DNA from 2 places in the Moorella sp. E308F genome. Region 2 is predicted to be linked to the other one. Evidence: riboswitches for the same ligand, from Rfam matches in the RefSeq annotation. Region 2 holds a riboswitch; the other holds the start of a gene.
The links. A riboswitch is a leader RNA that binds a small molecule or an ion and turns the genes downstream of it on or off. The one in region 2 is predicted to bind cyclic di-AMP.
Positions count from the first base shown of each region.

Region 1: it holds a riboswitch for cyclic di-AMP, as region 2 does, so the genes downstream of both, E308F_RS16230 (CAP domain-containing protein) here and eam (glutamate 2,3-aminomutase) in region 2, are expected to answer to the same signal.

Region 1 covers NZ_BJKN01000002.1:1,078,517-1,081,862, reverse strand. The annotation lists gene cysK (cysteine synthase A) at 1-467, shown strand, start outside; gene E308F_RS16230 (CAP domain-containing protein) at 469-1,128, opposite strand; cyclic di-AMP (ydaO/yuaA leader) riboswitch at 1,182-1,308, opposite strand; gene E308F_RS11925 (YebC/PmpR family DNA-binding transcriptional regulator) at 1,511-2,269, shown strand; gene E308F_RS11920 (hypothetical protein) at 2,339-2,896, shown strand; gene E308F_RS11915 (amidohydrolase) at 3,011-3,346, shown strand, end outside.
Region 2 covers NZ_BJKN01000001.1:1,206,936-1,210,281, reverse strand. The annotation lists gene E308F_RS06085 (amidohydrolase family protein) at 1-313, opposite strand, end outside; gene eam (glutamate 2,3-aminomutase) at 564-1,817, opposite strand; cyclic di-AMP (ydaO/yuaA leader) riboswitch at 1,934-2,152, opposite strand; gene E308F_RS06075 (DedA family protein) at 2,202-2,804, opposite strand; gene E308F_RS06070 (phosphatidylserine decarboxylase) at 2,801-3,346, opposite strand, start outside.

The DNA of each region.
Region 1 (3,346 bases), on a different contig from region 2:
TACACCGCCGTACCACAGCCCGGGAAATTTTAGAGCAAATGGGCAAAGACCTGGATGCCTTTGTGGCCGGAGTGGGTACCGGGGGTACCATTACCGGCGTCGGCGAGGTTTTAAAGCAGGAAATTCCGGGGATAAAAATAATTGCTGTGGAACCGGCAGCTTCCCCCGTCCTTTCCGGGGGCCGGCCGGGCCCCCATAAGATCCAGGGCATCGGGGCCGGCTTTATCCCGCAGGTCCTGCGCCGCGAGGTAATCGATGAGGTTATTACCGTGTCCAATGAAGACGCCCTCATGACCGCCCGGCGCCTGGCTCAGATGGAAGGCCTGCTGGTGGGTATCTCTTCCGGTGCAGCCGTCTATGCCGCCCTGCAGGTGGCCCGGCGCCTGGGTAAAGGTAAAAAAGTACTGGCTATTGCTCCGGATACCGGCGAGCGTTATCTGAGCACCGAACTTTTTAAAATAGGGTAGATTAGGTGAATAGCTGCACCCAGTAGTTACCGTACCTGCCGCCTTTGGCATGGCCGACGCCAATGGCCGTAAAATTGGGGTTTAAGATATTGCTGCGGTGGCCGGGGCTACCCATCCAGGCAGCTACCACGGCTTCGGGCGTTCGATAGCCGGCGGCGATGTTTTCACCGGCGGTACGGTAAGTAATACCGAATTTCTGTAACATGTTAAAGAAAGATCCGTAGGTAGGCGATTCGTGGCTGAAGTAATTATTATCCCGCATATCTTCAGCCTTGAGGCGTGCTACTTTTGCCAGCTGTAAATCTACAGTTAACGGCTTCAGCCCGACTTTAGCTCGCTCGGCGTTGACCAGGTCGACGACTTTTTGCTCAAACTGGTTCATCTGGTAGCTACTGGTAGCAGACTGGGATGCAGGTTGAGGGGCCGGAGTTGGAGCCGGTGCCGGTTTTGGTGCTGGAGCCGGTTGAGGTTGAGGTGCCGGTTGCGGGCGGTAATACCTGATGTAAAAATAATTTTGCGGTGCGAAATGGAAAGCATAATAGTTACCATTGTAAATTGTGTAAGTTGCTGCTTGAACAGGCGTGACCGGTACGATGGCCAGGGTGGTAACAATTAATATTACAGCCAGGGATGCGGCCAGGGTTTTGAATTTAGACCGCAAAACTAACCCCTCCTTTACAAACTAGATTACTTTAACGCTTGGCGGACCAGTAAAAAATCCCCCTCCAACGTCTGCGAGGTTAGCTGACGGGTACGGGCCAAAGGTTAGCCCTGCCACGGATTAACCCCAGAAAAATTGGTTCCCCCGCTTTCATAAAAGGAAATTCGGCGTTTCTGGTGGCCACGGCGTGAAATGAAAGTTACTAAATAGAATTTTACCATATAGGTGCCAAAAAGTTAACATAAAATTGGCCGCGTCTTCGAGGTAAAATATTACAGACATATTCGGCAGCGGGTAATGTAGATAATGAGGCTTATTGCTTAACTGCGGTTTTGTATGTTAGAATTTTAACGGCAGTTAGAGGTGAGAGGGGGGTAAAGGCATGTCCGGACATTCCAAGTGGGCCAATATAAAACATCGTAAGGCCAAGATGGATGAAAAGCGCGGCCGCCTTTTTACTAAAATCGGGCGAGAGATTATCATTGCTGCCCGGCAGGGAGGCGGTGACCCCGAAGGTAACCCGCGCTTGAAGGCAGCCATCGCCCGGGCTAAGGAAGTCAATATGCCCAATGAGAATATACAGCGGGCCATTATGCGCGGTACCGGCGAGATTGAAGGCGCAGCTTATGAAGAAATGGTTTATGAAGGCTATGGTCCCGGAGGCGTAGCCATGTTGTTAAATATTGCTACGGATAACCGTAACCGCACGGCTTCAGAAATCCGGTATATCTTTTCCCGCAATGGTGGAAATTTGGGGGAAAGCGGCTGTGTAGCCTGGATGTTTAACCCCAAGGGGGTCATTAGCGTCGAAGTTCCGGCGGGAGAAACCCGGGAAGAATTAATCCTCCAGGCTATTGAGGCCGGAGCAGAAGATGTTGATGATAGTGCCCCTGACGCCATGGAAATAAAGACTGCTCCTGAAGACCTGGAGAAGGTAAAGAAAGCCCTGCAGGAAGCCGGAGCTAATATTACTAGCGCCGAAATAGCAATGGTACCCCAGACTACAGTAACCATTGACGATCCGGAAATGGCGGCTAAAGTCATGCGCCTGGTGGACCGCCTGGAGGATCACGATGACGTCCAGGCTGTTTATACCAACGCCGACATTCCTGCTGCCGTTCTGGAGCAGCTGGAGTTATAAGCAGGTATAAAACCTTGTTGCGCCGGCAAAGCTAGAAGGTGGTAATTTCTGTTATAAGGAGGTGCCACCTTGGGCGACGCAAGCCGGCGCTTTTTTGTTCTTGGCCTTATGATTTTTCTCCTCGGGGGGCTGGTGGCTTACCAGCAAGCCAGGGTAAGTACCGGGCAAAGGCCGGTTATCTTAAAGGTGCCGGGTCTTCTGGAGCCAAGGGTACTGGAGGAACCTCACCTGGAGAGATATTATCGCTACTGTGGCCACCGGGAACCCATTCCTCTACCGGCAGGGGTCAAGTGGAACTGGGCTGATAAAGAAGAAATGAACCTTCTTTTCCCACCGGCCGAGGGTTGGCGCATAACCCGGGAGGAGGAACACCTGGTCATCATCCAGGAGGTAGATGCTCTGTGCCCTGCCGATGCACCCAGACGCCATTTGGCCGTCAAGGATGGCCTGGTAGCTATTTATCAGGGCCCGGCCGGCAGCCTGGGACCACTAATGCGGGTAACGAACCTGAAAGTTGCCTCCTTGCCGCCCAGCTGGCGGGAAAAAATAGAAAATGACCAGGCAGAATTCAATTCCGAACAAGAGGTCCTGGAAGCCCTGGATAGCCTGGACGAATTTCGCCCCTAAAGGTCGGCATTTACCCCTTTGCTCCTCATACCTCCACCTTTTAAACATGATTTCTTTTAAAAAAACCTTGTATAAACGAAGCCCCGGGTTTAAGCTTAGGGTGGAGGGATAAACATGACACAAGAAACGCTCTGCCGCCAGGGGTATTTGGATGCCCACTTACATTTATGGGAATTTGCCATCTTCAATCGCTTCGCCAACCTGGAAAAATGCTTAAGCCTTGAGGAACTGGTGGAAACCCTGAAGTCTCGTTTGGTTGAAGGGTGGGCCGTAGGGGTACGCTTTAACCAGGAAAGGTTGGCCGAAAAAATTATCCCCGGGCGGGCCTTCCTGGATCACGCCTTCGGATCAACGCCGGTGGTAATAGTCCGGACTTGCCTGCACCTGGCCGCAGCCAATACGGCCGCCATGCAGAGGCTGGGATTTTTTGCGGAAAACGGGCTCTTCCAT
Region 2 (3,346 bases):
GAGCCATTTTAAGCACCCGGCGGCCGCGGTCGATAAAATCATTTTTATCCATTTTGCGGCTGCGCCGCTGGAAATCCTCAATGGCTTCGGCCAGGGAGCCTGCGCCTTCCTGGGGCGCCGTCAGGGCCTTGTCCAGGTGGGTATGGGCATCGACAAAGGCCGGTATCAGGAGTCTCCCTGCCGCATCGACCATTTGCCGGGCCGAGCCGGCCACTCCTCCCCCGGCGGCAACAATGTATCCGTCTTTAATGGCTACATCAACAGTTCCCGGCTCATCCATGAGCCGCGCGCGCCTGATTAACAAATCATTCAATTTTTATCTTCCTTCCTGATAATTATATTGGTTTATATTTAACCCAATCTTAATCCTACCACAGGAAAATTTAACGGTCAATAAACAAGGATTCTCTTGTTTTATGCCGAATATGCCAGAGATTTTGGTAAATTATGGTCCGGTATCAGGAACGGTGTTACGTTTATTTTATTTGGATTTTAATGTGTCACCGGGCTCCCATCAGGGAGATGGTATGTAAAAAGCGCCGGAATTGCCCGGCGCTTTTGTTTTAAGCCTTAGTCTGTTCTTTCTGGCATCCCAGGTTGGGGTAAAAGAGGGTCCGCTTTTCCCAGGTCCGCAGGATGACCTGGTCGTCATTGCAGGCCAGCACATACTGTGGTAAAATGGGCGTCTTGCCCAGCCCGTGGGGTGCGTTGATTATATAGGTAGGTACGGCCAGGCCGGAAGTATAACCGCGCAGCTGCTCCATTATTTCCACGCCTTCCTCAATGGAAGTGATAAAGTGAGTCGTCCCTTTAACCGGCTTGGCGTGGAAGATATAATAGGGCCGTACCCGGATTTTCAACAGTTCCTGGTTGAGCTTCCTCATAACAAAGGGATGGTTATTGATGCCCTTTAATAAAACCGCCTGGTTTCCCAGGACCACCCCGGCCTGCACCAGGCGATCGCAGGCCGCTTTCGCTGCCGCCGTAACCTCCCGGGGGTGGTTAAACTGGGTATTAAGGTAAATCGGCGGGTGCTTGGCCAGTACCCGGCATAATTCCGCCGTAATACGCTGAGGCAAAGTAACCGGCACCCGGGTGCCCAGGCGCTTAATCTCCACATGAGGTATATTATCCAGTTCCGTTAACAGCCAGTCGATTGTGGCGTCACTCAGCATTAAAGCGTCGCCGCCGGTGATCAGGACATCGCGTATTTCTTTGTTGCGGCGAATATACTCCAGGGCCCGCTCCAGCTCCCGGCGGCTGCGGCTCCGGTCAACTTCACCGATATTGCGGCGCCGCTGGCAGTGGCGGCAGTACATGGCACACTGGTTGGTGACGTTAATAATCAAGCGGTCGGGGTAACGCCGGGTAATGGCCGGTGCCGGTGACGTCAGCTCCTCATCCATGGGGTCGAGTACCCCGACCTTATCCTCCAACTCGGCGGCACTGGGTAAGGCCTGCCGCCGGATGGGGCAGCTGGCATCTTTGCCCATGAGAGAAAGATAATAGGGCGAAACGGCCCAGCGGTAGGTACGCTCGACCCGCTTGATGGCTTCCTTTTCCGCTTCGGTTAAGGGAATTAATTCCCCCAGGACGTCAACCGAGGTAATCCGATGCTGCAATTGCCAGCGCCAGTCTTGCCAGTCATCTTCACTGGCACCAAAATAGGCCATAATCCGCTGCCGGCTGGCTTCAATCTCCGCTGCGACTTCCAAACCGCTGGGGATGGCATCTCTGGCGTCCAGGTAATCAATAATCCTGGCCTTTAACTCAGCTGCCCTTTGCAATGCAATTTCCCTTTTGGCTTCTCTACTCATCAGCTTCCCTTTGTTTGGACAGACACTCACGAGTTTCTACCTCCCTTCCTGTTATAAAATAAAACCCCGGCCTGAACCGGGGTTTTGGGTACAAGAAATTAAAGGGGTACGATGCCTCTTTCACTTTCCACGCTTACGAAGTTAGCTGCCGGGTTCGGGTCGAAAGCTAACCCTACCCCGCACTCAGTTTCTCTTCCGTTGCTCCTTTGCTTTATCCAAAATTTCCTTTAGGATAACGGGATTTTAGGGAAGACGTAAAGACTACTGAGCGCGGGGATTCACCCCAAAAGACTGGTTCCCCCGTTCCCTGAAAAGGGATTCAGCGCTCTGCTTTTATTCATTTGTTCTAAATAATTTTAACACAAGATACGGGATTTGTCAAACTTATTCTTTTCCATTTCTTACCATTAGCCGGTACCAGCAATAATAGATAGAACCGGCGGTAACCGCCAGGAATGCCAGGACCAGTAGGATATCCATCCACCAGGTGGCGTAGCGGCGGTAAAGGTACCACCACGCCAGGAGATAATGGGCCCCCTTCCAGCTGGCGTACTGCCAAGCCATAGTCCAGGTAAAGGCGCCCAGGGCTGAATAAAGGGCATAGATGCCGGGATTCATTCCCAGGACACCCGCTGCCAAGATGGTCGGCGTCCTGATGGGGCCAAACCAGCGGGCAAAAATAATTACCGCCGCTCCAAAGCGGTCCAGCCAGTCCCGGGTTGTGGCCAGGCCGTCCGGACCCCAGCCCCGGTGGAGAAAGCGTTCGATTATGCCTCGCCCCGGCCTGGCCCCCAGCCAGTAACCTATCAAGTTGCCCAGGAGATTGCCGGCGCTGCCGACCGTCACTGCCCCCCAAAAGTTCATCTCCCCGCGCTCGATTAAATAACCGGCGGCCAGGAAGACCGGCTCAAAGGGGATGCCCGGGACACCCATACCTTCAACGACCAGCAGGCCAAAGAGAGCCATATAGACATGGACGGCCGTCACTGCTCTGCCCTGCCTGCCGCCCGGTAACGGGCCACCACCGTCCGGGCGCCGTAAACCTGCTGGCCCACCCGGACGGCAAACTCTACATCATCCTTGAAGATAACCAGGTCTACCTGGGAACCACGTTCGATAAAGGAGACCTTCTGGCCCCGGGTAACGGCCTGGCCGGGAGTGATAAAACATTTGATCTTATTGACAAACTTATCGGCAATCTCCACCATGGCCAGCTGCACGTCACGGCCCCTTAAGAAGATGGTCAATCGTTCATTTACCAGGCGGTAGCGGTGGCTGAAAAGATCTACCGCCCGCCGGAGATAGGTGAGGCGAATATATTCCCACAGGTCGACCATGGGCAAATTCACCCTGGCCTGGGTATGGACCATATTCTCCACCCGGGCATCAATGGGAGCATAGTTAAAATGGACATCCAGGGGAGACATATAGATACCAACGATCCAGCCCCTGTTACTAAGGCCCTGAGCTTTCATTATTTCCTCAATGGGAATGGGCCGGCCCAGTTTCTCCGCTACCACCCGGCCATC